3 regions of the Xanthobacter sp. DMC12 genome follow, and region 1 is predicted to be linked to each of the others. Evidence: predicted binding sites of a transcription regulator. Region 1 holds the regulator's gene; each other region holds the start of a gene.
The links. Region 1 encodes LexA, which represses DNA repair genes until DNA is damaged. Its sites were predicted from a motif close to TGTTCNNNNTGTGTTCNG; they were not measured.
Positions count from the first base shown of each region.

Region 2: ACT535_RS11580 (helicase-related protein) is a predicted target of LexA. The motif match lies at 1,571-1,588, and genes of this name have one in related genera.
Region 3: ACT535_RS05790 (ImuA family protein) is a predicted target of LexA. The motif match lies at 1,549-1,566, and genes of this name have one in related genera.

Region 1 is NZ_JBQUYZ010000001.1:649,287-658,931, forward strand. Features, by position in the region: gene trpE (anthranilate synthase component I) at 1-1,175, shown strand, start outside; gene ACT535_RS02890 (anthranilate synthase component II) at 1,362-1,979, shown strand; gene trpD (anthranilate phosphoribosyltransferase) at 2,001-3,035, shown strand; gene trpC (indole-3-glycerol phosphate synthase TrpC) at 3,032-3,823, shown strand; gene ACT535_RS02905 (DUF2147 domain-containing protein) at 4,141-4,563, shown strand; gene moaC (cyclic pyranopterin monophosphate synthase MoaC) at 4,684-5,172, shown strand; gene ACT535_RS02915 (molybdopterin molybdotransferase MoeA) at 5,226-6,440, shown strand; gene lexA (transcriptional repressor LexA) at 6,597-7,307, shown strand; gene ACT535_RS02925 (ComEC/Rec2 family competence protein) at 7,434-9,645, opposite strand, start outside.
Region 2 is NZ_JBQUYZ010000002.1:738,720-748,364, reverse strand. Features, by position in the region: gene ACT535_RS11580 (helicase-related protein) at 1-1,445, opposite strand, end outside; gene ACT535_RS11575 (creatininase family protein) at 1,774-2,568, shown strand; gene ACT535_RS11570 (NUDIX domain-containing protein) at 2,826-3,440, opposite strand; gene ACT535_RS11565 (ABC transporter ATP-binding protein) at 3,446-5,083, opposite strand; gene ACT535_RS11560 (ABC transporter permease) at 5,094-6,302, opposite strand; gene ACT535_RS11555 (microcin C ABC transporter permease YejB) at 6,306-7,418, opposite strand; gene ACT535_RS11550 (DUF1236 domain-containing protein) at 8,023-8,787, shown strand; gene ACT535_RS11545 (extracellular solute-binding protein) at 8,848-9,645, opposite strand, start outside.
Region 3 is NZ_JBQUYZ010000001.1:1,239,077-1,248,721, reverse strand. Features, by position in the region: gene ACT535_RS05795 (DUF6504 family protein) at 1-733, opposite strand, end outside; gene ACT535_RS05790 (ImuA family protein) at 702-1,535, opposite strand; gene ACT535_RS05785 (DNA translocase FtsK) at 1,796-4,816, shown strand; gene ACT535_RS05780 (ABC transporter ATP-binding protein) at 4,955-5,767, shown strand; gene ACT535_RS05775 (ABC transporter permease) at 5,771-6,580, shown strand; gene ACT535_RS05770 (ABC transporter substrate-binding protein) at 6,601-7,617, shown strand; gene ACT535_RS05765 (cold-shock protein) at 8,159-8,365, shown strand; gene ACT535_RS05760 (L,D-transpeptidase) at 8,441-9,025, opposite strand; gene ACT535_RS05755 (alpha/beta fold hydrolase) at 9,198-9,645, opposite strand, start outside.

The DNA.
Region 1 (9,645 bases):
TCGAGCTGCCGGAGGGCGCCCCGCCCATGGCGGCCGGCGTGTTCGGCTATCTCGGCTATGACATGGTGCGGCAGATGGAGAAGCTTGGCCCGGCCAAGCCAGATCCGATCGGCGTGCCCGAGGCGCTGCTCATCCGCCCCACCGTGATGGTGGTGTTCGACGCGGTGAAGGACGAGCTGACCGCCGTCACCCCCGTCCGCGCGAAGGAGGGAGTTTCCCCTCGCGCCGCGTGGGAGGCCGCGATCAACCGGCTTGACCAAGTGGTGGCGGACCTCGACCGCGCCATCGCCCACCCCGCGCCGGAGCCGTTCCACGGCGAGGTTTCGCAGGTCTCCAACACCGGCGCGGACGAGTTCTGCGCCATGGTGGACAAGGCGAAGGACTATATCCGCGCCGGCGACATCTTCCAGGTGGTGCTCTCCCAGCGCTTCGAGAGCCCATTCACCCTGCCGCCCTTCGCCCTCTACCGGGCATTGCGGCGCGTGAACCCGGCGCCGTTCCTCGTCTATCTCAACTTCGACGGCTTCTCGGTGGTGTGCTCCTCGCCGGAGATTCTGGTGCGGGTGCGCGACGGCAAGGTCACCATCCGCCCCATCGCCGGCACCCGCAAACGCGGCGCCACCCATGCCGAGGACGAGGCGCTTGCGGCCGAACTGCTCGCCGATCCCAAGGAGCGCGCCGAGCATCTGATGCTGCTCGACCTCGGCCGCAACGATGCCGGCCGCGTCTCGCGCGTCGGCACGGTGAAGGTGACGGACAGTTTCTTCATCGAGCGCTACAGCCAGGTGATGCACATCGTCTCCAACGTGGAAGGCGCCATCGACCGGCGCTTCGATGCGGTGGACGCGCTCGCGGCGGGCTTTCCGGCCGGCACGGTCTCCGGCGCGCCCAAGGTGCGGGCCATGGAGATCATCGACGAATTGGAGAAGGACAAGCGCGGCATCTATGCCGGCGCCATCGGCTACTTCGGTGCCAATGGCGAGATGGACACCTGCATCGTGCTGCGCACGGCGGTGGTGAAGGACGGGCGCATGTTCGTCCAGGCTGGCGCCGGCATCGTCTACGACTCGGTGCCCGAGAGCGAGCACCAGGAGTGCGTAAACAAGGCCAAGGCCCTGTTCCGCGCCGGCGAGGAAGCCGTCCGCTTCGCCGCCCGCGCCGGCAAGGGTCAGTGAGGGGATGGAGAGGACACGTCGCGAGCGATGGTGAAGCGGGAGCAGCCTCGCGCCCCGGAGCGGCGCTTCAGATGCGCTGGAGCTTGTCCGGGGAACCGCCTTGCGGCCCATCACCATTGACCGCCCGTCATTCCTCGCCTTAACACCCGCCATTCCCGCTGAAGCGGCGCGGGGCCGGAGTTCCAGATGTCCGCCACGAAGTCTCCGAAGGTCACGCTGATCGATAATTACGACAGCTTCACCTACAACCTCGTCCATTATCTCGGCGAGCTTGGCGCCACCGTCACCGTCCACCGCAACGACACGGTGAGCGTGGAGGACGTGCTGGCCGAGAAGCCGGACGCCATCGTGCTCTCTCCCGGCCCCTGCACCCCCAACGAGGCGGGCATCTGCCTCGATCTCATCGCCAAGGCGGGAGACAAGGTGCCGATCTTCGGCGTCTGCCTCGGCCACCAGTCCATCGGGCAGGTGTTCGGCGGCGACGTGGTGCGCGCGCCCTCCCCCATGCACGGCAAGATGAGCGAGATCCTGCACGAGGGCAAAAGCGTCTTCCGCGGCCTCAACCATTCCTTCCAGGCGACGCGCTACCACTCGCTGATCGTCGAGCGGGACACCCTGCCGGACGACCTGGAAGTGACCGCCCACACCGAAGACGGCCTCATCATGGGCCTCGCCCACAAGAGCCTGCCCATCCACGGCGTGCAGTTCCATCCCGAGAGCATCGCCTCGGAGAACGGCCACGCGCTGATCCGCAATTTCCTCGAGATCGCCGCCGCCTTCAACGCGCAGAAGGCCAAGGGCTGAGACGGGGGCTGAGGACACACCATGGACCAGTTCAAACCCCTGCTCGGCAAGGTGGCCACGGGCGCGAGCCTTTCCCGCGACGAGGCCGCCTTCGTGTTCGATCGCATGATGTCCGGCGAGGCGACCCCCTCCCAGATGGGCGCGCTGCTCATGGGCCTGCGCGTGCGCGGCGAGACGGTGGAGGAGATCGCCGGCGCGGTCTCCGTCATGCGCGCCAAGATGCTCACCGTGGAAGCCCCCGACGAAGCGGTGGACGTGGTGGGCACCGGGGGCGATGCCTCCGGCTCCTACAACATCTCCACCTGCGCGAGCTTCATCGTGGCCGGCGCTGGCGTGCCGGTGGCGAAGCACGGCAACCGGGCGCTCTCCTCGAAATCCGGCGCGGCGGATGTGCTCTCCGCGTTGGGCGTGCGGCTCGATCTCGATCCGGCCGGAATCTCCCGCTGCATCGGCGAGGCCGGCATCGGCTTCATGTTCGCCCCCTCCCACCATCCGGCCATGAAGCATGTGGGCCCGACACGGGTGGAGATGGGCACGCGCACCATCTTCAATTTGCTCGGTCCGCTCTCCAATCCGGCCGGCGTGAAGCGGCAGATGGTGGGCGTGTTCGCGAAATCCTGGATCGTGCCTCTGGCCGAGGTGCTCAAGGCGCTGGGCTCGGAGAAGGCCTTCGTGGTCCACGGCTCGGACGGGCTCGACGAGATCACCATCTCCGGCGGCACCGACATTGCCGTGCTGGAAGACGGCCGCATCCACACCTTCACCCTCAATCCCGAGGATGTGGGCCTCGCCCGTGCGCCCGCCGAGGCGCTGAAGGGCGGGGACGCCGCCCACAATGCCGAGGCCCTGCGCGCCGTGCTGGACGGCGCCCCCGGCGCCTATCGCGACGTGGCGGTGCTGAACGCCGCCGCCGCCCTCGTCGTGGCCGGTCGCGCCAAGGATTTGACCGCCGGCGTCGGCATGGCGCAGACAAGCCTAGACACCGGCTCCGCCCGCGCCCGGCTGGAACGGCTCGTCACCCTCTCCGCCTCTCTCGCCCCGGAGGCCGCGCAATGAGCGACATCCTCACCAAGATCGAGGCCTACAAGCGCGAGGAAATCGCCGCCGCGAAGAAGGCCCGGCCTCTCGCCGAGATCGAGGCCGCTGCCCGCTGCGCCCCCCGCGTGCGCCCCTTCGCGGGCGCGATCGAGCAGAGCCTGTCCGAAGGCCGCACTGCGCTCATCGCCGAGATCAAGAAGGCGAGCCCCTCCAAGGGCCTGATCCGCGCAGACTTCGACCCACCGTCCCTCGCGCGCGCCTACCAGCGCGGCGGTGCCACCTGCCTGTCGGTGCTCACGGACACGCCCTCCTTCCAGGGTGCGCCGGACTATCTGAAGGCCGCCCGCACGGCGGTGAGCCTGCCCGTGCTGCGCAAGGATTTCATGTACGACACCTATCAGGTGGCGGAGGCCCGCGCCTGGGGGGCGGACTGCATCCTCATCATCATGGCCGGGGTGGACGACGCCCTCGCCCTCGACCTCGCCGACGCGGCCGCCGCTTATGGCATGGACGCCATCGTGGAAGTGCATGACGACGCCGAGCTGGACCGCGCGCTGGCGTTGCCCTGCCGGCTCATCGGCATCAACAACCGCAATTTGCGCACCTTCGAGACCACGCTGGCAACCTCCGAGCGCCTCGCGCCCCGCGTGCCGAAGGACCGCATCGTCATCGGCGAGAGCGGCATCTTCACGCCGGCCGACGTGGCCCGGCTGGCGCAGGTGGGCATCGGCACCATTCTGGTGGGCGAGAGCCTGATGCGGCAGGAGGATGTCGCATCCGCAACCTCTCTGCTCATAGCGGGTTAGTGTTGCCGTATACGTAAATTTCCGCCTTAATGCGCGAGGGTCTGCAGAGACCGCCCGCACTTTGGGAGGAACACGTGAAGTCGCGTTCGTCGGCCGGTGCCCGCGTCGCGTCTTTGGCGTGGGCGCGCGGGCGGCTTTCGCCGAGCTGGGTCGTCCTGACCAGTGTCCATAAGCCACAGCCTACCGGCCCCGCTTGGCGCGACGCCCCAGACCGTGCCCCCTGCAAAGGAATGTGCCCGGCGGCCTTGCCCACTTAGTAAGTTTGTACTTAATTATATCATCGGCCCGCCAACGAGGCCGAAATGGAAGGGGAAACAATGAGGACGGGTCTCATCGCCATCGTTGCCGGCCTCGTCGGCCTTGCGGCATCGCCCACGCTTGCCGCGGATGTCACCGGCCAGTGGCTGACCGCCACCAAGAACGGCCAGGTGGAAATCACCCAATGCGGCAAGTCTCTGTGCGGACGCCTCGTGTCGTCGGACGGCCTCAAGGCCGATCCGAACCTCAAGGACATCAAGAACCAGGATACGAAACTGCGTGACCGGCCGCTGAAGGGCCTTGTGTTTCTGACCGGCTTCACCGGCGGACCGAAGGAGTGGACCGGCGGCAAAATCTACAATGCCGAAGACGGCAAAACCTATTCCGGCTCCATCACGCTGACGGGCGACGATACCCTGAAGCTGAGCGGGTGCGTGATGTCGGTGCTCTGCCAGTCGCAGACTTGGACCCGCCTGCGCTGATCCAACCAACGCCGGCAACACAGCCTTTCCGCCGCCCTGCCCTTGCGGCGGTGGACAGGCGCCGCCGCGGACGCCATCTTCCCCGACCTCAGATCGATTCCGGGGAAGACCGCGACTTCCATGGCCAGCCTGACCCATCTCGACGAACAGGGCGCCGCCCGCATGGTGGACGTGTCCGACAAGGATGCGACCACCCGCGAGGCGCTGGCCGAGGGCCGCGTGGCGATGGCGCGCGAGACGCTGGACCTCATCCTCTCCGGCAACGCCAAGAAGGGCGACGTGCTGGGCGTGGCGCGCATCGCCGGCATCATGGCCGCCAAGCGCACCCATGAGCTGATCCCCCTCTGCCATCCCCTGATGCTGACCAAGGTGGAGGTGGAGGTTGTCCCCGATCCCGCCCTGCCCGGCCTTCATGTCACCGCCCGCGCCAAGGTGACGGGCCAGACCGGCGTGGAGATGGAGGCGCTGACCGCCGTCTCCGTCGCCTGCCTCACCATCTACGACATGGCCAAGGCCGCCGACCGTGGCATGCGGATTGAAGGTATCCGCCTGCTGGAGAAATCCGGCGGCCGCAGCGGCCATTTCCGCGCAGATGACGGAGCGGCTTGATCCGTTTCCGCCATCATGACCCGACAGCACGTGCAGAGTGAGGGAGCCGCGCCATGGCGCTCATGACCGTCGAGGAGGCCACCGCGCTCATCACTGAGGGCGTCGTCGCGCTCGGCGTCGAGGATGTGCCGGTGCAGGCGGCGGCCGGGCGGGTGCTGGCGCGCGATCTCGCGGCCCGCCGCACGCAGCCCCCCGCCGACATGTCGGCCATGGACGGCTACGCCGTGCGCGGCGCCGACATCGCCGAGACGCCCGCCCGCCTGACCGTGATCGGCGAGTCCGCCGCAGGGCGCCCCTTTGCGGGTGTTGTGGCCGCCGGGCAGTCCGTACGCATCTTCACCGGTGCCGTGGTGCCGGAGGGCGCCGACACGGTGGTGATCCAGGAGAACGTCACCCGCGAGGGCGACACCATAACCACCACCGCCCCGACCGCCGCGCTCCGCAACGTGCGCAAGCGCGGCTGCGATTTTTCCGAAAGCGCACCCGGCCTGTTCGCCGGCCGGCGCCTGACAGGCCGCGACATCATGCTGGCCGCCGCCATGGACCATGCGACAGTGCCGGTCGCGCGCCGCCCGCGCGTCGCCTTGCTGCAGACCGGCGACGAACTGGTGCTGCCCGGCCAGGGCACCGGCAACGACAGCGAGATCGTCGTCTCCAACGCCTTCGGCCTCGCCGAACTCGCCCGCCGCGCCGGTGCCGATGTGACCGACCTCGGCCTCATCAAGGACGACCTCGCGGCCATCCGCGCCGTGGTGGCGCGGGCGCTCTCCGGCGAATTCGATCTCGTGGTCTCCTCCGGCGGCGCCTCCGTGGGCGATCATGACCTGATGGCCCCGGCGCTGAAGGCCGAGGGGGTGGACCTCTCGGTGCACAAGATCGCGCTGCGCCCCGGAAAGCCGCTGATGTTCGGCCATCGCGGCGCCGTGCGGGTGCTGGGGCTGCCGGGCAACCCGGTGTCCTCCCACGTCTGCGGGATGGTCTACCTCGTCCCCCTCATCCGCGCTCTGCAGGGTGATTCCCGCCCCGGCCCCGAGACCGTGCCGGCGCGCCTCGCGGCCGACCTGCCACCCAATGATGTGCGGCGGGACTTCATGCGCGCGACTCTCGACCGCCGGGCGGATGGCTCGATCCACGCCATTCCCTGCGCCTCGCAGGACAGCGCCATGCTGAGCATTCTCTCCGCCGCCGACTGCCTTCTGGTGCGCCCGCCCTTCGCGCCTGCGGGGCGTGTCGGAGACCCCTGCGAGATTATTCCCTTCGACGATTGAGCGTTAACGGGGCCTTCACCACTTGCGGAACACAAAAGGAACAGATAAAGACTGTTCATGATTTGTTTCGCGGCGCACCGGGCTGGATGCGCTTGGAATCGGGACCGGCCGAGAGCGCCGCTTCCGGGCGGTGCGTGCAAGGAACGGGGCCAGGGAATGCTCACTCGGAAGCAATATGACCTTCTGCGCTTCATCCATGAGCGGCTCAAGGAAACCGGGGTCCCACCCTCCTTCGACGAGATGAAGGAAGCGCTGGACCTGCGCTCCAAGTCCGGCATCCACCGCCTCATCACCGCTCTGGAAGAGCGCGGCTTCATCCGCCGCCTGCCCAACCGCGCCCGTGCGCTGGAAGTGGTGCGCCTGCCCGACAGCGTGGCGCCGGGCCTTGCCTCCGCCCGGTCCGCAGGGCGCGGCTTCTCCCCTTCGGTCATCGAGGGCAGCCTCGGCAAGGTCCGTCCGGTGCCGGAGGACGACGAGGCGGGCCAGGTGGTCTCGGTGCCGGTCATGGGCCGCATCGCGGCCGGCACGCCCATCTCCGCCATCCAGAGCCGCAGCCACACGCTGAACATCCCGCCCGAGATGCTGGGCTCGGGCGAGCACTTCGCCCTTGAAGTCCGCGGTGACAGCATGATCGAGGCCGGCATCCTCGACGGCGACACGGTGCTGATCCGCAAATGCGACAGCGCCGATACCGGCGACATCATCGTCGCGCTGGTGGACGACGAGGAAGCCACCCTCAAGCGCCTGCGCAAGAAGGGCGCCTCCATCGCGCTCGAGGCCGCCAATCCAGCCTACGAGACCCGCATCTTCGGGCCCGACCGCGTGCGCATCCAGGGCCGGCTCATAGGCCTGATGCGCCGCTACTGATCCTTATTTCTCCTGCGGGAGATCCGGAACGGGGTGAGGGGCGCGGCGGTCCACGCTCAACGGGCGCCTGCGCTTTTTCTCAAGGGCGTTGCTCCTCACCCCGACGCCTCTTGAAGCCCCCCCCCATCAGGGCGCGGTCGCATCCGCCTGAGGGTCGCCGGCATCGGCGGTGGCGGGTTCGGATATGGGTTCCGGCGGCAGCGGCGCCATCCAGGGACGGGATACGCCAGCCTTGCGGCTGGATTCGGCGACGAGCGCGCCGTCGCGGAGGGTGAAGGCGAGCGTCCCTGTCCGCGCGAGTTTCGCCGGGGTCAGCACCTCTGCCGGGCAGGTCTTGGGCGGCGGATCGCGGGTAACGATCATGCGGGCATTCAGGCAGTCCGCCTCCAGGCTTTCGGCGCGGCGCGAAATGGCGATGGTGCCGCCACCGGGCAGCGGCGCGGTGCAGCCGAGCGGATCGCAGGTGAAGCCGGCGGCGAGGTCCTTCGTTCCGGCCGTGCGGCGGTCGCCCTCCCGCGTCAGCCACTGCTCCACCAGCAGTTTCTGGCCGGAGGCGCCGAGCACCGAAAGCCGCCCGTCCGGCATCCGCACCGCCACCGTCTGCGCATCGGGCGCTATGAGGAGGTCTGGCTTCAGAGGCGCGCCCGCCACCAGCGCGGCGAGGCCGAGGGGCACCAGCGCCGCGAGGGTGAGGACGCCGCGCAGCAGGCAGAGGGCCAGCAGCGCGAGCGAGAACCACAGCAGCGTCCCGGTGCCGATGAAGGCGGCGCGGATGTCGGCGCCCGGCAGCGTGCCCACCCAGTCGGACACCGCCGTCATGATCTCGATGCCGCGCCCCATCACCGGCCAGGCGAGATGATCCCAGCCGAACGGCATCAGCAGCACGCCCGCCAGTCCCGCCGGCATCACCAGGAAGGACACCGCCGGCATGGCGGCGAGGTTGGCGAGCAGGCCATAGGGCGCCACCCGCTGGAAATGGAAGATGCCGTAGGGCGCCGTCGCGAGCCCCGCCACCAGCGAGGTCAGCGCCGTGCCCGCCACCAGCACAGCCACCCAGGAGACCACCGCGCCGGCGATGCCATCCGGCCGGGGGATCGCCCGCAAGGGCTGGAGCCGCTCATAGGCGGCGACGAGGGCGAGGGTGGCGGCAAACGACATCTGCGTTCCCGGGTCCAGCGCCGCCTCCGGCGTCAGCGCCAGCACCACCACCGCCGCAACGCCCACCGAGCGCAGCGACAGGGACGGCCGCCCCACCATCACGCCCGCCAGCACGAGCCCGGTCATGACGAAGGAGCGCTGGGCCGGCACGTCATTGCCCGACAGCACGAGATAGAAGGCGCTGCCCGAAAGCGCGATCAGCGCCGCGATGGACTTGATGGGCAACGACACCGCCAGCCCCGGCACCAGCGCCAGCACGCCCCGCGCCAGTGCGAACAGGGTACCGGCCACCAGCGCCATGTGCAGGCCGGAGATGGAGAGGATGTGCGAGAGGCCGGAGACGCGCATGCTCTCCTCCACCGCCCGCGGAATGCCGGAACGGTCGCCGGCGACCAGCGCCACCGCCACCTCGGCCGGCACGCCGGTGAGCGAGGCGCGGATCCGGTTCGAGAGGCTTTGCCTCACCCCGTCCAGCCCCATGGCGAGGCGCACGGACAGAGGCGGATCGCGCGGCGCCGCCGCCTTCGGCCGGCCGAGCCCGTAGCCGATGGCGCCGATGCCCTGAAACCACGGCGCGCGGCCGAAATCGTGGGCGCCGGGCATGGCGGGGCCGGAGGGCGGCAGCAATTGCGCCAGCTGCGTCACATGGCTGCCCACCGGCGGGGCCCAGTCCTTGCGGAGCGAGAGCCGCACCAGCGCCGGGGCGTTGGCGAGCCCGCGCACGGCGTCTCCATCAAGCCGCAGCAGGATGCGGTCGCCCGTGGTCCGCCGCTCGACCCGCTCGATGAAGCCGGACAGGCGCACCGGGGTCTTGGGCGGCACGATCATCTCGTGGGCGATGAGCGCGGTGCGCACCCCGCCCGCCGCAAAGCCGGCTGCAGTTGCAAGCAGCACCGCGGCGATGCCGAACGTCACGGGGCGGGCCCGCGCAGCCAAGGCCGCCGCCGCAAATGCCGCCACCAGGACGAGGCTGGCGACGAGCGACGGCTCGGTGGACGCGCCGAAGTAGAGCAGGATACCGGCGGTGAAGGCGGCCGGCAGCCACAGGATCAGCCGGCCCGAGGCCGCCTCGGCCGCCACGTCATGGGCGATGCGGGCCTTCAGCGCATCGGCGAAGCGGATAAGACCGCGCGTGGAGAGCGCCGGGAGCGCGCCCGCAGCTCCCCGCCCCCCTGTCCGC
Region 2 (9,645 bases), on a different contig from region 1:
CGCCGATCCACGAAACGCTGGGCCAGCCTTTCGTGCAACGCATCCGACAGCTTGTCCTCGACCCCTCTCGTGACGCCTTGCCAGTGCTCCGGATCCCTGAGCCAGTCGGGCCGGTTCGCAACGAAGGTGAGGGTCCTCACCTGCGCAATCCGGTTCGACAACGTGTCGATGTCGCCTTCTGCGCGATCGGTCAAGGCGATTTGACGCGCGAACCAGTCATCGGGGATGCGGCCACCCCCCTTTATGTGCCCGAAAAGGGTCCCCACCAGCTCCGCATGGGCGCCCGGGGAGACCTTGCGATAGTCCGGCACCTGGCAGGCATCCCACAGCCGTTCCACGTCGGCGGCGCCGTCGAGACGGCCCGTCACCTCCATGTCCCGGCTCATGATTTCAAGCACCGCAACGTCATCGGCGGTGGGCGCGCGGGTCAGCCCCTCCTCCTTCGGCAGGCGCGAAAGGGAGGCGAGGAGCGAGGCGGGCGACTGGAAATCCGCGACGGCGTTGCGCCATTGCAACACCTTCGCAGTGTCGAACACATGTTCCTCCAGCCGCGAGACCAGTTCCTCCTCGAACGGTGGACAACGTCCCGTCGTGCCGAACGTGCCATCGCGCGTCGCACGGCCGGCGCGCCCGGCGATCTGCGCCATCTCGGAGGCGTTGAGCTTGCGATACTGCCAGCCGTCGAACTTGCGGTCCGAGGCGAAGGCCACATGGTCCACGTCGAGGTTGAGGCCCATGCCGATGGCATCGGTGGCAACGAGATAATCCACGTCGCCGGACTGGTAGAGCTCGACCTGCGCATTGCGGGTGCGCGGCGAGAGGGCGCCCATCACCACCGCCGCACCGCCGCGCTGGCGGCGGATGAACTCGGCGATGGAATAGACCTCGTCCGCCGAGAAGGCGACGATGGCCGAGCGGCGCGGCAGCCGGGAAATCTTGCGCTCGCCGGCGAAGGAGAGGGTGGAAAGGCGCGGGCGCACCACCACGTTCACGCCGGGAATGAGCTTTTCCACCAGCGGGCGCATGGTGGCCGAGCCGAGCAGCAGCGTCTCGTGCCGGCCGCGCCGGTTCAGGATGCGGTCGGTGAAGACGTGGCCGCGGTCGAGATCGGTGGCGAGCTGGATCTCGTCGATGGCGACGAAGGCCACGTCGAGATCGCGCGGCATGGCCTCCACGGTGGAGACCCAGTAGCGGGCGTTCTTCGGCTTGATCTTCTCCTCGCCGGTGATGAGCGCGACCTTCTCCGCCCCCACCCGGTCGACGATGCGCTGATAGACCTCGCGCGCGAGCAGGCGCAGCGGCAGGCCGATGATGCCGCTCTCATGGCCGAGCATCCGCTCGATGGCGAGGTGGGTCTTGCCCGTGTTGGTCGGGCCAAGGACCGCGCTCACCCCCCGCGCCCTCAGATTGCGCGGCAGCACGGCCCATCGGGTGACGTCGTCCATCGGCTCTGGCGCAATCCACGTAAAGGAGGGGTGTCCCTGTATCATATCGGGACGCGGGGGCGATGGCGAAAGGGGGCGCGCGGACATTCGCGGAACGGGAGGGGAGCGAATCAGGTGAGGGGCCGGGTTCGCGGGGTGTTCTCCCGGGCGGCAGGCCAGTGCGCGCCCTCCCTGCCCTCCCCCGCACTCGGAAGAGGGTTCACGCGCTCCGCCGATCCTTTTCCACCTCTCCCCTTAGCCCCACCCATACCCTTGACTTGATGCGGCTTTTCCTTCCCATGGAGGTAGGGCGGCGCGGGCAGCACGCGCCGGGGGCGTGGAGGCAGCGGTGTTTCTGAAATGGGCTGAACTTTCCTCACCGGCACTCGCGGCGCTGGACAAGACCCGCATGGTCGCCGTCCTGCCCGTCGCGGCCGTGGAGCAGCATGGCCCCCACCTGCCGCTGGGCACGGACCTCTTCATCGCCGAGGGCTATGTGGAGCGCATCGCCTTCATGGTGCCGCGCGAGGTGGATGCGGTGTTCCTGCCCGTGCAGGCGGTGGGCAAGTCCGACGAGCACATTTCCTTCGCCGGCACGCTGACCCTCTCGCCCGCCACCGCCATCGCCGCCTGGGTGGAGCTGGGCCGCAGCCTCGCCCGTGCCGGCGTGCGCCGCCTCGTGCTCATGAACACCCATGGCGGCAACGTGCCGGTGATCGATCTCGTGGCCCGCACGCTGCGGGTGGACCACAAGATGCTCGCCGTCACCTGCTCCATGCACCGCTTCGGCTATCCGGTGGGCCTCTTCTCCGACCACGAACGGGCGCACGGCATCCATGGCGGGGAGATCGAGACCTCGCTGATGCTCGCCTTCCGCCCCGAGCTGGTGGACATGAGCCACGCGGGGCCGTTCCCGCCCTATTCCATCGCCATGGAGAGCGAGTTCCAGCGCCTGCGCGCCAACCACCCCGTGGGGTTCGGCTGGCTGGCGGAGGACCTCAGCCCCGACGGCGCCATGGGCGACGCCACCCACGCCACAGCGCTCAAGGGCGAAGCCGCCTACGAATACGGCTCCCGCGCCTTCGTCGAGCTGTTGAAGGACGTGGCGGCGTTCGACCTCGCGCGGCTGGAGCCGCATGCGTGAGTGAGGTGTTGCGCGGACACGGTCCCTGAGACCCGCGCCCCACTCGCCGCCCCTCACCGCCGTCATGGCCGGGCTTGTCCCGGCCATCCACGTCGGTCGGCTGGCAATACCTTCCCGGCCAGCGTCTTATCGGCCCGACGTGGGATGCCCGGAACCCGCGTGTTCGCGGGTTCCGTTCTCGGGAGCGGAAGTCGGCAACGGCCGACTTCCGGCACAAGGCCGGGCACGACGCCGAACCAAGCGCGCCAACTGACGACCTAAGACTGGGCCGCCGCAATCAGCTCCGGCAGCCTGGCGCGGTTCAGCGCGAGCCATTGCAGCGCAAGGATCAGGAAGCCGTTGATGCAGCGTCCCTGCGCGATGGCGGCGAGGGCTTCGTCCACCGGCACGGCGAAAGGCCGGGTGGTCTCCGTCTCCGCCGCCGATCCCGCCCGCTCGGGCAGGCGCGCGGCATCGAGGATGCCGAGATAGAGCAGCACGCGCTCGTCGCTCACCCCGGGCGACGGGGTGAAGGTGAGCATGGGCAGCAGCAGGCGCGGCGTGACGCCCGCTTCCTCCTCGCACTCCCGCCGGGCGGCGTCTTCGGGTTCCTCGCCCGGCTCCACGATGCCGGCGACGATCTCCACCAGGTCGCCGCGGTCTCGGACGAGATGCGCCGAGAGGCGGAACTGGCGGATCAGCACCACGTCGTCGCGCGCAGGATCATAACCGAGCACCCCCACCGCCGTGCCGCCGCGCACGATGTCGCGCACCTGGGCGTCGCTGGTGCCGTCGGAATGGTGCAGCACGAGGCGATAGCGCTCATAGGGGCGGAAGCCCTTGGCGAGCAGTTCCGGGCCTTCCACGTCCACGCGGGCGGGGCGGTCTTCCATCTCGCTCACTGGCGCACCACGCCGTGGCCGGTGGCGTCGAGGTTGAAGGCGGCCGCGAACAGGGCGCGGGTGTAGTCTTCCTTCGGATGCTCGAACACGTCGTGCGCCGGCCCCTCCTCCACCATCTTGCCGTTGCGCATGACGAGGATGCGGCTCGCCAGCGCCGACACCACGCGCAGATCGTGGGAGATGAACATGAAAGTGAGGTCCCGCTTCTTCTGCAGCGCGCGCAGGAGGTCCACGATCTGCGCCTGCACGATCATGTCGAGGGCGCTGGTGGGCTCGTCCAGCACCACGAAGGAGGGCTCCAGCGCCATGGCGCGGGCGATGGAGATGCGCTGGCGCTGGCCGCCGGAGAATTCGTGCGGATAGCGGTGGCGTGTCTCCGGATCGAGCCCCACGTCGGCGAGCGCCGCGATCACCCGCGCCTCCCGCTCATCGGCGGTGAGCTTGCGCTGGTGGACCAGCAGCCCCTCCCCCACGATCTCCGCCACCGACATGCGCGGCGAGAGCGCGCCATAGGGGTCCTGGAACACGATCTGCAGGTCGGAGCGCAGCGGCCGCATGGCCTTGAAGCTCAGGGCATCGATGGGCTTGCCGAGAAAGGCGATGGGCCCGGTGCTGGAGATGAGCCGCAGCAGCGCGAGCCCCAGCGTGGTCTTGCCCGAGCCCGATTCCCCCACCACGCCCAGCGTCTCGCCGCGGCGGATGGCGACGGACACCCCGTCCACCGCCTTCACGTGCCCCACCGTCTTGCGCAGGATGCCGCGCTTGATGGGGAAATAGACCTTGAGGTCGTTCGCCTCCACCACGATGGGCGCATCGGGGGCGATGGGCGCGGGATCGGGCTTCGGCTCGGCCTTGAGCAGCGCCTGCGTGTAGGGGTGCTTCGGATGGAGGAAGGTCTCCTCCGCCCCGCCCTGCTCCACGATCTCGCCCTTCTGCATCACGCACACGCGGTCGGCGATCTTGCGCACGATGCCGAGGTCATGGGTGATGAACAGCATAGCCATGCCGAGCCGCGCCTGAAGCTCCTTGAGCAGCTTGAGGATCTGCGCCTGCACGGTCACGTCGAGGGCGGTGGTGGGCTCGTCGGCGATCAAGAGGTCGGGCTCGTTGGCAAGCGCCATGGCGATCATCACGCGCTGGCGCTGGCCGCCGGACAATTGGTGCGGATAGGCGGAAAGCCGCTCCTCCGGCTGGGGAATGCCCACCTCGGCAAGCAGTTCCAGCGTGCGGGCGCGGGCGGCGTGGGCGGACATGCCGCGATGGAGGATCAGCATCTCCCCCACCTGCCGCTCGATGGTGTGGAGCGGGTTCAGCGAGCTCATGGGCTCCTGGAACACCATGGTGATGTTGTTGCCCCGGATGCCCCGCAATTCCCGCTCGGACACCGTGAGCAGGTCGCGCCCCTTGAACAGGATCTCGCCCGAGGGGTGGCTCGCCGAGGGATACGGCAGCAGCTTCAGCACCGACAGCGCCGTGACCGACTTGCCGGAGCCGGATTCGCCGACCAGCGCCAGCGTCTCGCCCTTGGCGAGATCGAACGACACGGTCTTCACCGCCAGCGCCGGCGGCGCGCCATCGCCCCGGCGGAAGGCGACGGAGAGGTCGCGGACGGAAAGGAGGGGTTCAGCGGTCATGATGTTCCCCTCACCCGAACGTCTTGCGCGGGTCGAAGGCGTCGCGCACCGCCTCGCCGATGAAGATGAGCAGGCTCAGCATCACCGCCACGGTGAAGAAGCCGGTGAGGCCGAGCCACGGGGCCTGGATGTTGTTCTTGCCCTGGGAGAGCAGCTCGCCGAGCGAGGGTGAGCCGGGGGGCAGGCCGAAGCCGAGGAAGTCCAGCGCCGTCAGCGTCATCACCGAGGAGGAGAGGATGAAGGGCAGCATGGTCAGCGTCGCCACCATGGCGTTGGGCAGCATGTGCCGCGTCATGATGGTGAGGTTGCCCACCCCCAACGCCCGCGCCGCCTGCACATATTCGAAGTTTCGGGCGCGCAGGAATTCGGCGCGCACCAGCCCCACCAGCGACACCCATGAGAACAGCAGAAGGATGCCGAGCAGCACCCAGAAGCCGGGCACCAGCACCGAGGAGATGATGAGCAGCAGGTAGAGCGAGGGGATGGCCGTCCAGATCTCGATGAAGCGCTGGAACAGAAGGTCCACCCAGCCGCCGAAATAGCCCTGCACCGCGCCCGCCGCGACGCCAACCACGGAGGAGACGATGGTGAGCGCGAGGCCGAACAGCACCGAGATGCGGAAGCCGTAGATGAGGCGGGCGACCACGTCGCGGCCCTGGTCATCCGTGCCGAGCCAGTTCACCTCAAGCCCGGAACAGCCCGACACCCCCTTCTTCTCCGCCGCCGCCTTGCACTGGGCCTCGGTGAGCATCCAGGTGGGCGGCGAAGGGGCGGGGGTGGGCAGGTCGAGGTTGTGGGTGGAATAGGAGAAGCGGATGGGCGGCCACACCATCCAGCCGCCCTTTTCGGCGATGAGCTTCTGGAGGAAGGGATCGCGATAGTCCGCATCCGTCTCGAAGTCGCCGCCGAACGCGGTCTCCGGATAGGCCTTCACCACCGGGAAATAATAGCCGCCGTCATAGGAGACGAGGATGGGCTTGTCGTTGGCGATGAATTCGGCGCCGAGGCTGATGACGAACAGCACCATGAAAACAACGAACGACCAGTAGCCGCGCCCATTGCCGCGAAAGTTCGCGAGTCGCCGCCGGTTGAGCGGCGAGAGGGCGAAGCGGCCCTTCGGCTTGGTCTCGCCGGGGGGCGGCAACGAGCCATGGGCGGTATCACGGGCGGCGGGCACGTCGGTGGGCGCGCCGGGCTGGAGCACAGGAACGGCATCCATGGCTCAGACCTCCCGTGTGTCGAAGTCGATCCGTGGATCGACCAGCATGTAGGTGAGGTCCGAGATGAGGCCGACGATGAGCCCCGCCAGCGAGAAGATGTAGAGGGTGGCGAACACCACGGGATAATCGCGGTTGAGCACGCTCTCGAAGCCGAGCAGGCCGAGGCCGTCCAGCGAGAAGATGGTTTCGATCAGGAGCGAACCGGAGAAGAAGGCGGCGATGAAGGCGCTCGGAAAGCCGGCGATCACGATGAGCATGGCGTTCCTGAACACATGGCCATAGAGCACCCGGCTCTCGGAAAGCCCCTTCATGCGCGCGGTGGTCACATACTGCTTGCGGATTTCTTCCAGGAACGAGTTCTTGGTGAGGAGCGTCATGGTTGCGAAGGCGCCGAGCACCATGGAGGTGAGCGGCAGCACCAGATGCCAGGCATAGTCCGCGATGCGCTCGGGCCAGCTCATCTGCCAGAAATTCTCGGAGGTGAGGCCGCGCAGCGGGAACAGATCGAGGAAGGAGCCGCCGGCGAACAGGATGATGAGCAGGATGGCGAACAGGAAGGACGGAATGGCATAGCCGACGATGATGACCGCCGAGGTCCACACATCGAAGCGCGAGCCGTCGCGCATGGCCTTGCCGATGCCAAGCGGGATGGAGATGAGGTAGGTGATGAGCGTCATCCACAGGCCGAGCGAGATGGAGACGGGCATCTTCTCGCCGATCAGCTCCAGCACCGAGATGTCGCGGAAATAGGACTTGCCGAAATTGAAGGTGGCATAGTCCTTGATCATCTTGAAGAAGCGCTCGTGGGGCGGCTTGTCGAAGCCGAACTGCTTCTCTAGCTCCTTGATGAAGGCTGGGTCGAGGCCCTGCGCGCCGCGGTATTTGGACGACATGTCCGCCGCTGCCCCGGCCTGCGCCGCCGCGCCTGCCCCGCTGAAGTCGCTGCCGCCGCCGGAGACGCGCTGGGTGGCGGAGACATCCTCGCCGGTGAGTTGCGCGATCACGCGCTCCACCGGACCGCCGGGGGCGAACTGGATGACCACGAATGACACCAGCATGATGCCGAGAATGGTCGGCACCATGAGGGCAATGCGGCGGACGATGTAGGCGAGCATCAGGTTTCCTGAAACGCAGCGTTGGGCATGGAGACTACAGCACTTAGCCTCAGCCAAGGCGGGGGCCGATCATTTTTCGTCGAGGCCGGCGAATGGGCCCGCCGCGCCGGTGCTCTCCTGCTCTGCTTCATGCCCCACCGATGCCCCGGACGCGAAGCCGGACGCGGCTCCGGGCCGCGACGGCGGCACCTTGCAGCACGGCCAAGGTGTTCAGGGTGTGACGCAAAGGCATCCCTTTCGGCGCGAACGATCCTGCGATGTTCATGATCGCCCGACGGCCCGTCAAGTGACAGCCGTTGCCCGGTCTGCGACGCCCGCTTCGGTCGTCTCCCCGTCCGCACCCCACGCGCAAGGCATCGAGCAGGGCGACGGCCCGGCGAACAGCCAAGGCACAACATCATCTGTTATTCTCCCCAGAATCGACAGTATCCAGACGAAGCTTTGCAATAAATGACACCCAAAAACTGCACCAGGGTGTGGCATTGGAACGATTTTGCGCAATCTGGATTTCCTTGTTGCGCCCGGTTTTTGGGCGTCAGCACAGATAATGTGGAGGTTCAGATGCGAAAACTTGGCCTCCCAACCCGCCAATAAGGAGGATCAAATGCGCAAGGCACTGCTTGCCTGTACCGGCTTGACCCTGGCCCTGATGGCCGCCACGGCCGTGAATGCCCAGAGCGGAGGCTCGGGTGGATCGAGCGGCTCCGGCGGAACCGGCGCTGCCGGCGCCACATCGCAGGGATCGGGTTCGCAGGGCGCCGGGTCTCAGGGCTCCGGAGCTCAGGGCCCGACCTCTCAGGCGCCCGGCACGCAAAGCGGGGCGGCGCCGCGGGACGGGTCCCCGGGAGAGACCCGCGCCCAGACACCCGGCGGCAAGAATGGCGCGGATTCGTCCCGCCCCGGCCGCACGGACGTGTCGCCGAATGCGGCGCCCAACGCCGGCTCGCCCCGTACCCAGGGCGGCCCATCGGGTGACAACCCGGCCAACCGCAACGCGGAAGGCCAGCAGCGGACCCCGCCCAACGATCCCGGCCGCAATGCGCAGGATCGCCGGGAGCCCATGGACCAGCGGGCCGGCGGCAACCGCGGCGGCGCCGACGCCACCGGCAGCGTCAACCTCACCGCCGAGAAGCGCACCACCATCCACCAGTCCATCACCCGCGAGCACGTCACGCCGGTGCGCGAAGTGAACTTCCAGGTGAATGTGGGCGTGGAGGTGCCACGCACGGTGGACCTGCGCCCGCTGCCGCCGAGCGTGATCGAGGTCGTGCCGCAATATCGCGGCTACCGCTTCTTCGTGCTCGGGGACGGGCGGATCGTGATCGTGCAGCCGTCCGACTACAAGATCGTCACCATCATCGCGTCCTGACGCGGCGCCGCAGGACTTGGCTGCGCGGCACCGTCGCGCAGCCGTTTCGCGTCTCTCACCTCAGCGGGCGGGCTCGGTGCCGGTGCTCCACCAGGTGTCGAGCACGCCCAGCTCGTAGCGGGGCTTGGTCGCCGGACGGGCGAACTGGTTCCAGTAGGCGATCCGATTCTGGCCCGAATACCACTGGGGGATCCAGTAGCGCCCCGCCCTCAGAACCCGGTCCAGCGCCCGGCAGGCGGTGACGAGGGCGGCTGCATCGGCGGCGGCCAGCGCATCGTTGATGAGGCCGTCCACCGCCGGGTCGGCGATGCCCGCTACATTGTAGGAGCCGCGCGTGCGCGCTGCCTCGGTGGAGAAATAGGCGCGCAGTTCGTCCCCCGGATAGGGCGCGAAGCTGTAGCGCCGCACCACGAGGTCGAAGTCGAAATTCTGCAGCCGCTGCTGGAACTGGGCCGGGTCCACGATGCGGAAGGTCGCGTCGATGCCCACCTTCTTCAGATGGCCGATGAAGCGCGCGGTGTGCCGCTCCATGCTGCCGTCGCTGTCGAGGAACTCGATGGTGAAGGCCTCGCCCTTCGCGTCCATCAATTTGCCCTGCTGCACGCTATAGCCCGCCTCCTTGAGGAGGTTCAGGGCCAGACGGCGCAGATTGCGGTCCTCGCCGGAGCCGTCGGACTGGGGCGGCACGTAGGGTTCGCCGAACACTTCCTCGGGCAGGCGGTCGCGGAAGGGATCGAGCAGCTTCAGCTCCGCCGGCGAAGGCAGTCCCTGCGCCATCATCTCCGAATTCTGGAAGAAGGAGACGGTGCGGGTGTAGCTGTCGTACATCAGGTTCTTGCGGGTCCAGTCGAAATCGAA
Region 3 (9,645 bases), 590 kb from region 1:
CTGCAAGCACGGCGCGGGCGGTCGCTTCGTCGCCCATGGGTTCGGCGAAGCGCCGTTCTGCCACATAGACGGGCAGGGGATTGAGCGGGGAGATGGGCGGCGAAGCCGCGCCGCACAGCTCGTCCAGCCGTTCCACCAGCACGCTGCCGAAGCGGGCGGCGAGCGCCGCGCGGGGCTTGCCGGCGATGTCGCCGATGCGCACCAGCCCGAGATAGGCGAGGCTTCGCCCCGTCTCCGCATCGAGGCCGAGGGCGTCCACCGGCAAAGGGGCGACGGCCTCCCGCTCGCGGCCAGCCGGCACCACCTGCTCCGGCCGCCAGCGGGCAAGGGCGAGGGCGGCCCGCGCGGTCCCAGCCACTGCGCCGCAGGCGGCAAGTCCGGTGGCGGCAAGCCGTTCCGTCATGGCGGACACCATGGCCGCCTCGCCGCCGAACAGATGGGCGCAGCCGGTGATGTCGAGCACGATGCCGTCCGGCCCGGATACAGCGACGAAGGGCGTCCAGCGCTCGCACCACGAGGCGATGGCGGCGAGCAACGCCGTATCGGCCGCGGCATCCGCCTCCACCGCTTCGATCTGCGGCACACGGGCCTGCGCGTCGGCGAGGGTGAGGCCGGGATGGAGACCGAGGCGGGCCGCCGCCGCGTCCACCGCGGCGAGCCGGCGGGCATTGGCTTTCACCTCCACCGTAACCAGCGGCGTCTCAGCCGGTGCGGCGCCAGCCGGAGACGACATGCGACGCCCCCGCCGGCTGCGGTGCAGCCGGTCGGTCGGCAGGCGCGGCAGGAAGAGCGCGGCGAGGCGCCGGGGTGAAGCGTCGGGCATGGGCATTCCATTCCACGGTGAAGCGGCCGGTGGGTCCAAGACGGTTGCGCTCGATTTCCAGTGCGAAGGCAGGCGGGCCGAGGCAGAAGGTCGGAACATCCCCCGCCACCCGGGAGGGAGCTGCGGAGACCCGCCAGCGGGTGGCGGCGGCGGAGGGGCCGGGGTCTGCTCCCGGCCGCAGCAGGAGGGCAGGCACGCCGGAGCGCTCGCTGCGCAGGGCGAGGCGGCGGGTGGCGGTGAGGTCGATGAGCCGCGGGGATCCCCAGGGCTCGGCCACCACCAGCCCGAGGGCGCCATGGCCAAGGGCTTCCTCTGCGGCGCCCAGCGTGTCGGCCGCATCCGCGGTGGCCACCAGGATCAGGCGGCACGGATCGAGCCCGAAGGCGGCGCAGCCTGGACCGTAGATGTCACCCCCCTCCAGCGCCGCCATGTCCTGCCGCACCCACAGCACCGGCTTGCGGGTGCCGGCCGCGAGGGCGAGAGCGAACCCGAACACGGCGGCGACATTCCCCTTTTCCGCCGGGAACGCCTCGTGCAGCGCATCGCGGGCGAGGCCGCCCCCCAGCACCTCGTCCAACGGCGCCCCGAGCGATAGGCGCGGCCGGGCGGGACCGTCCGGCGGGGCGGACAGCCGTTCCATCTCGACGATGCGGCGGCGAAGGGCTGCCAGATCCTCGCGCCGGGCCTGGTGCGGGTGGGGAAACGAGGGCATGGACGGAGCCAAATGTTCCTATTTTGTTCTCTTTTAAAAGGACTCCGGCAGGACGGAATGTCAACCGTACGGAGGTCCGGCAGCAGGGATTGCGGGGGCTGGAGCGGGTCCACCGCAGACGGGTGGGGCGGTGCGGGCTTGTCCCCATGATTCACAGATAAGGTATTCAGAAACCGTTATCGCGAGGTGCAAACCTCCCCTTAACGCCCCCCGCCCTAGTGTCCTCGAAACGGCGCCGGTGCTGCGGATTTCGGATTCCCATGTCTTCCTTCAACCGTCCTCCGAGACCTTTTGCGTATCCTTCCTACGCTCCGGACGACTCGTTCGATCCACCGCCGGCCGATTCTGCCGCCGAACGTGGTCTGCCCTCGTTCTACGAGCGGATTCCGGAATACGATCCAGCCATCCACGATGGCGCCTTCGAGGCGGCCGAAACCACCCACAGCTGGATCGACCTGGAGCTGGTCCCGAGCTGGCTGCGGCCGTTCACCCTCGACGCCAACACCCGTTTCACCCGCACTCCGGACCATCTGCTGCGCCCCCGCGAGCCGGGCGCGCCCTCGCTGCCGCCAGTCCTGCCGCAAGTGCCCACCCCGGTCACGACCCAGGGGTCGAGCCGCGGCTGGCACTTCCTGTTCGAGCCCGCGGACGATGCGGTCCAGCCGGTGGCGCAGCAGCCCGTCGCCAAGCTTGCGGATATCCCGACGGAGACCGCCTTCGCCGCGCCCGGCGCGGTGCCGGAAGAGGTGACGGCGGCCCCGGCCGCCCTGCCTCCCGTTGAGGAAGAGGCCGCCATTGCTGTCTGCGCGCCCTCGGCTTCCGATGCCGCGCTTATAGACGCTGCCCCCGGCGAGGAGGTCCCGGCGGAAGCGTCGGAGCCTGCGCTCCTTGAGCCCGGCATCGCGCCGCAGGCCGTGGCTGAGGCGGCTTCGGAGGTCGACACGGCGGACGTCCCCGATCACCTGTGGAGCCTGCTGCGCCTCGTCGTCATCGGCCGCGCCGCCACCCCGCCCGCTCCGGCCGGAGACCAGGATCTGGATCCCGCGCCTGCAGAACTGGCCGACGCGGAAGACGATCCGGTGGAGAGCGAGGACGCAGTGTTGGAGGCGCTGCCCGCCATCGAGGAGGGTGCCGACTTCGACGAAAGCGAGGTGGACGCTGACGAGGACGAGATCTCCGAGCTTGAAGCCTCCGAGGAGGACGAACTCGAGGACGACGCGTTCGAGGACGAAGACACCGATGACAATGAGGTCGCCGAACTGGAGGGCGACACGCACAACGAAGAGGGGGAGGGAGAAGAGATCGCCCTTTCCGAGGATGACGACGAACTGGACGAGGACGACGCGGCGCTTTCCTCCGAGCTGGAGGACGATGAACTCGATGACGACGAATTCGAAGACGATGCCTTCGAGGACACGGACCTGACGGACGAGGAAGACGAGGAGGCCGCCGAACGCGACCAGGACGATTCGGAAGACGCTGCCGTGCTTGAAGACGACGATCAAGACGAGGCCGAAGCCGAGGACGCCCCACTGCCCCTCGCGGCCGGGTCGATCCTGTCGGGCGAAGCGTTCGCGTCCTGGCGACCCTACCAGCAGAGCATCAGCGCCCAGTTCTTCGGTGCCCTCCATTCGGCGGCCATGTCCGCTCCTGCGGCCCCGGCAGCAGCGCTTGTGGTGGATGCCGTCGCCGCCGTTCCTGTGGAAGCTGTTGTTACCCTCCCGCCCGAGCCCGCGCACGCAGCTGCTGAGGTCACGGAAGGACCCTATTTCCTCCCGCCCCTCGATCTCCTGCGCGAGCCGCCGGTGGTGGAGCCGGACTATGAGCTCTCCGAGGAATTCCTCGACCAGTCCTCCACCATGCTTCAGCAGGTGCTGCGCGACTTCGGCGTGCGCGGCGAGGTGATCGACGCCAATCCCGGCCCCGTCGTCACCCTCTACGAGTTCGAGCCGGCACCGGGGGTGAAGTCTTCCCGCGTCATCGGCCTGTCGCCGGACATCGCCCGCTCCATGAGCGCGGTGTCTGCCCGCGTGGCGGTGGTGGAGGGGCGCAACGTCATCGGCATCGAGCTGCCCAACCGGCGGCGCGAGACCGTGTGGCTTCGCGAGCTGCTGGCGAGCCATGAATTCGCCGAGGCCCATCCCAAGCTCGGCCTGTGCCTGGGCAAGACCATCGGCGGCGTGCCGGTGATCGCCGACCTCGCGCGCATGCCGCATCTTCTCGTCGCCGGCACCACCGGCTCGGGCAAGTCGGTCGCCATCAACACCATGATCCTGAGCCTGCTCTACCGGCACACGCCGGAGGCCTGCCGGCTCATCATGATAGACCCCAAGATGCTGGAGCTCTCGGTATACGAGGGCATCCCGCATCTGCTCACCCCCGTCGTCACCGATCCCAAGAAGGCGATCATCGCGCTGAAATGGGCGGTGAAGGAGATGGAGGAGCGCTATCGCAAGATGAGCCGCCTCGCCGTTCGCAACATCGACGGCTACAACGCCCGCGTCCGCGAGGCTTCGGCGAAGGGCGAGATCATCACCCGCAACGTTCAGGTGGGGTTCGATCGCGAGACCGGGGAGGCCCTGTTCGAGGAACAGGAGATGGACCTCACCGCGCTGCCCTACATCGTCGTCATCGTGGACGAGATGGCCGACCTGATGATGGTGGCGGGCAAGGAGATCGAGGGTGCCATCCAACGTCTCGCCCAGATGGCGCGGGCCGCCGGCATCCATCTGGTGATGGCGACGCAGCGCCCCTCAGTCGATGTCATCACCGGCACCATCAAGGCCAATTTCCCCACCCGCATCTCCTTCCAAGTCACCAGCAAGATCGACAGCCGCACCATTCTCGGCGAGATGGGCGCGGAGACGCTGCTGGGGCAGGGCGACATGCTGTTCATGGCCGGTGGTGGACGCATCAGCCGCGTCCACGGCCCGTTCGTCTCGGACGGCGAGGTGGAGAAGGTCGTCGCCTTCCTAAAGGCCCAGGGCGGGCCGGACTATATCGATGAAGTGGTGCTGGACGAGGATGCCGTGGCGGAGGATGACGACGAGGCGGTTTTCGACCGCTCCGGCATCGCCGACGCCGGCGGCGACCTCTACGAGCAGGCGGTGGCCATCGTCATGCGCGACCGCAAGGCCTCCACCTCCTACATCCAGCGCCGCTTGCAGGTGGGCTACAACAAGGCCGCGAGCCTGATGGAGCGCATGGAGAACGAGGGCATCGTCGGCCCGGCCAACCACGCCGGCAAGCGGGAGATCCTGACCTTTTCCCGTCCGGGGTGAGGGCGATCCCCGCCCTTGCCTCCGGCGCGCCCTCGGCTACCTTGTCCCGATGATCCGGGCCAACCGGACGCGCGGTCGGGGCGCGGGATCGGGAGACGTTCAGTGGTGCAACCCTTCAGCGTGGTCCAGGGAGGCCGCATGGCTCAGGCATGCGCGGTCGGGCTGCGCGACATCTCCATCGCCTTTCCCGGCGCCAGCCGTGCGGCTTCACCATTCGTCGCTGTACAGGGCGTCAATCTCGAGGTGGCGGATGGCGAGTTCGTCGCCATCGTCGGCCCTACCGGCTGCGGCAAGTCCACCCTTCTCAACGCGACGGCCGGCCTGCTGAAGCCGGCATCCGGGACGGTGACGATCCACGGGACGCCGCTCTCCGGCCTCAACCGCGCGGCCGGGTATCTTTTCCAGGCCGAGGCCCTGTTTCCGTGGAAGACGGCGCTCGACAACGTGGCCATCGGCCTCGAGGTGGCCGGCACCGAGACGGAGGAAGCGCGCAGCCGCGCCCGCAAGTGGCTGGCCCGCGTGGGCCTTGCCGCTTTCGCGGATCGCTATCCCCACCAATTGTCCGGCGGGCAAAGGAAGCGTGTCGGCCTCGCCCAGGTGCTGATCCGCGACCCCAAGATCTTGCTCATGGACGAGCCGTTTGGCCCGCTCGACGCCCAGACCCGCCAGATCATGGGCAACCTCCTGCTCGACCTGTGGAGCCAGGACCGCAAGGCGGTGATGTTCGTGACCCACGACCTGGAGGAGGCGATTTCGCTGGCAGACCGGGTGGTTATCATGGGTGCGGGGCCGGCCTCGCGCATCATCGGCCAGTGGCGGGTGCCCATTCCCCGCCCGCGTGACATCGACGTGCGGCTGGAGCCCGCCTTCCACCACCTTCACCGCGAGATCTGGGCGGCACTGAAGGACGAGGTGGTGAAGGGTTATCGCCAGTCTGAGGTCGCGAGCTGAACCATGCGCAACCGTTTCACGCTGTTCACTTTGCAGGTGCTGGTGGCGGTGGTGCTGATCGCCATCTGGCATTTCGGCTCCACCGTGAAGGTCTCGATCGCGGCGCTCTCGCCGAAGCCCTTCTACCCGCTCGATCCCTTCTTCTTCTCGACGCCCTTGGCGGTTTTTGAGCGCACTTTCAAGGACTTCTACACTAGGGTGATCTGGTATCACCTCGGCATCACGCTGCTTGAGACCATGCTCGCCTTCGCCATCGGCGCGCTGGGCGGCGTGCTGGTGGGCTTCTGGTTCGCGCGCAAGGCCATGATCGCGGCGGTCTTCGATCCCTACGTGAAAATGGCCAATGCTTTGCCGCGCGTGGTGCTGGCGCCCATCTTCGCCTTGTGGCTGGGGCTCGGCATCTGGTCCAAGGTGGCGCTGGGCGTCACGCTGGTGTTCTTCATCGTTTTCTTCAATGTCTATCAAGGCGTTAAGGAAGTCAGCCCGACGCTGCTCGCCAACGCCCGGATGCTGGGCATGAGCGAGCGCCAGCTGATGCGGAACGTGTTCTGGCCCTCGGCGCTCACCTGGATGTTCTCGTCGCTCCATACCGCCGTTGGCTTTGCACTGGTGGGGGCGGTGGTGGGGGAATATCTCGGTTCGGCAGCGGGGCTGGGCTATCGCATCCACCAGGCGGAGGGGGTGTTCGATGTCACCGGGGTGTTCTCGGGCATGCTGGTGCTCTCCATCTTCGTCATCATCATCGACACGGTGGTGAGCGCCATCGAGAACCGCCTGCTCGTCTGGCGCCCCGCGCCGGCGACGCAGGCGTAACGAAAAACGGGAGGGAAATCATGAGGATGCTCAAGCTCGCGGTGGCCGCGCTCGCGCTCGCCCTGGCCGTGCCGGCCAGCGCCCAGCCGGCGGCGAAGGCAGAGAAGCCGAAGCTCACGCTGGGGGTCGGCGGCAAGCCGCTGCTGTATTATCTCCCGCTGACCATCGCCGAGCGGAAGGGCTTCTTCAAGGAGGAGGGGCTGGATGTCGCCATCAATGATTTCGGCGGCGGAGCCAAGTCTTTGCAAGCGCTTATCGGTGGCTCCATCGATGTGGTGACGGGCGCCTACGAGCACACCATCCGCATGCAGGCCAAGGGCCAGGACATTGTTTCCGTTATCGAATTGGGCCGCTTCCCGGGGATCGTGCTGGTGGCGCGGAAGGATCGGCCGATCAAGTCGGTGAAGGATCTGAAGGGCGCCAAGATCGGCGTGACGGCGCCGGGCTCATCGACGAATTTCTTCGTCAATTTCCTGATGGCGAAAGATGGTCTGAAGCCGGATGACGCCTCCTACGTAGGTGTCGGCGGTGGAGCGTCCGCCGTGGCACAGATGAAGCGGGGCGAGATCGATGCCATGTCCAATCTCGACCCCGTGATTACAAAGCTGGAGGACGACGGAGACGTCATTGTTCTCGCCGACAGCCGTACGGAAGCTGGAAACGACAAGATCTTCGGCGGCGAGAATCCCGCTGCAGTCCTCTACATGAAGCGCGACTTCGTGGAGCAGAATCCGGTCACCACGCAGAAGCTGGTGAACGCATTCTACAAGGCTCTTCAATGGCTTAAGACTGCGACCCCCGAGGATGTGGCGGCGGTGGTGCCGGAGGAATATCTGCTCGGGGACAAGACCTTGTACCTCAACGCGGTCAAGAACTCGCTGCCGATCTATTCGCGCACCGGCCTGATCCCGGAAGCGGGCATGAAGAATGCCCTCAACATGTTGGTGGAGTTCGATTCCGAGCTGAAGGCGGCCAAGATCGACCTGCCCAAAACCTTCGACGGCACCTTCGTGGCGAAGGCTGCGGCGGGCAAGTGATCCGGCGCCGGTTCGGGTGACTTTCACCACGTTGCCGGGCGGTGTTCACCCCCGGTATCGGTGGGGTTCGGCAGAGGTTCGGGGCCAGGTTCGGTGGCGGCGGGCGAAAATCTTCCCCGCCGCCCTTGAACCGCCGTGATTGATCCCTATCTTCCCATCAACCCCAGCCGATGGATGCGGCGCGCTTCGAGCGCAGACGCTTCCGGGAGACGGACGGATGTACTCCGATCCCGATCGAGCAACTCGCAGCTGAGCAGCTCCCATCACGAGCAGTTCGTTTCCGAGCAGATCGCGCCACGGCACGGGGTGTTCGTTCCTCCGCGTTCCATTTTGATGGGATAGCGGAGGGGCGAGCCGAGCGGACAAGTTCGTCGACGGCCTCTTCTTCGTTTCCTTCGGGCCGCGACGCAAAAGCCTTCCCCAAGCACGAACCTGTCCTGAACTGCGTCCCGTTGCGCCGCGACCCTTATCTGTCGCGTGTCGCCGGGACGATCGGCGCCTTTCGGGACACTCCCGGAAAGCGTTTCTACAGGAGGCCTCCATGGCCACGGGTACTGTCAAGTTTTTCAACGCCCAGAAGGGCTTCGGCTTCATCGTGCAGGATGAGGGCGGCCCCGACGTGTTCGTCCACATCTCCGACGTGGAGCGCTCCGGCATGTACGGCCTGAACGACGGCCAGAAGGTCTCGTTCGATGTCGTCCCGGACAACCGCGGCAAGAGCAAGGCTGCGAACCTCGCCGCCCTCTGACGCATCTCGGCGTTGACATGAAAAGGCCCGGTCGTCGCGAGACGGCCGGGCCTTTTTCATGCCGGGTGCGGGAAATCACTTGAGGACGTAGACCGTCGCGCCCACGCGCACGCGGTTGTATAGGTCCACCACGTCGTCATTGGTCATGCGGAAGCAGCCCGACGACACCGCCTGCCCGATGGTCTCCGGCTCGTTGGAGCCGTGGATGCGGTAGAGGCTGGAGCCGAGATACATGGCGCGGGCGCCGAGCGGGTTGTCGATGCCGCCGGGCATGTAGCGCGGCAGATCGGGACGGCGCTTCAGCATCTGGGAGGGGGGCGTCCAGGAGGGCCATTCCTTCTTCGCGCTCACCGTCTTGACGCCGGACCAGCGGAAGCCGTCGCGGCCGACGCCGATGCCGTAGCGGATGGCCTGGCCCCGCGACGTCACGTAATAAAGGCGGCGCTCGGACGTGATGATGACGATGTTGCCCGGGGCATATTTCGGGTCGATGGAGACCATCTGCCGGCCGATGGGCGAGGTGCTGCCCACGACGCCGACATTGCCGCCGCCGAAGAACTTGTTGAAATTGAAGATGTCATAGCGATCGTCGGCCTTGGCCGAGCCCGTCGCCACCAGCGCGGCGATGCCTGCGAAAACAAGCGATTTCAGCTTCATCATGGCTCTGCGTCTCGGATAGACCGGAGCGCGAACGACCATCGAGCACGCCCGGACACGTCGGCAACACCGCTTTGTCGCCACAAAACGGACAAGACTGCAACCGCTTTGTGGCGCGCGGGTTCCCGGCCCACGGGAGTGTGAAGCTTTTCTCCGGTTGTCGCGCGGCCCTGTCCTAATGCCTTGACGCAGCGGCAGCAAAGGCCGCGAGCGTGGCGTTGAAGCGGTCGGCGGCCTCGATGAAGGGGGCGTGACCGACGCCCGCATAGACGTCCAGCCGGGCGCCGGGAATGGTTGCGGCGATATGCTCCGCCATGGCCGGGGCGACCACCTCGTCCAGCGCGCCCTGCGCCACCAGCACCGGCACGTCGAGGCCCTTCAGCAGCGCCTCATAATCCGCCGTGCGGCCGAACAAGGCGGAGCGCACCTCCGGTGGCACCATCATGTTCACCGCCAGCAATTGCTCGAACAGCGGCTGGGGGATGGGGGCGGCGAAACAGCGGCGCAGGAAGGTGCGGGTGGCGGAGATGTTCTCCTCCACGTCCGTGCTGCACATGAGGCGCATCAGCCGGTTGCAGGTGCCGTAGAAGCGCCGCTCATTGGCGGTCACGGCATCCACGAAG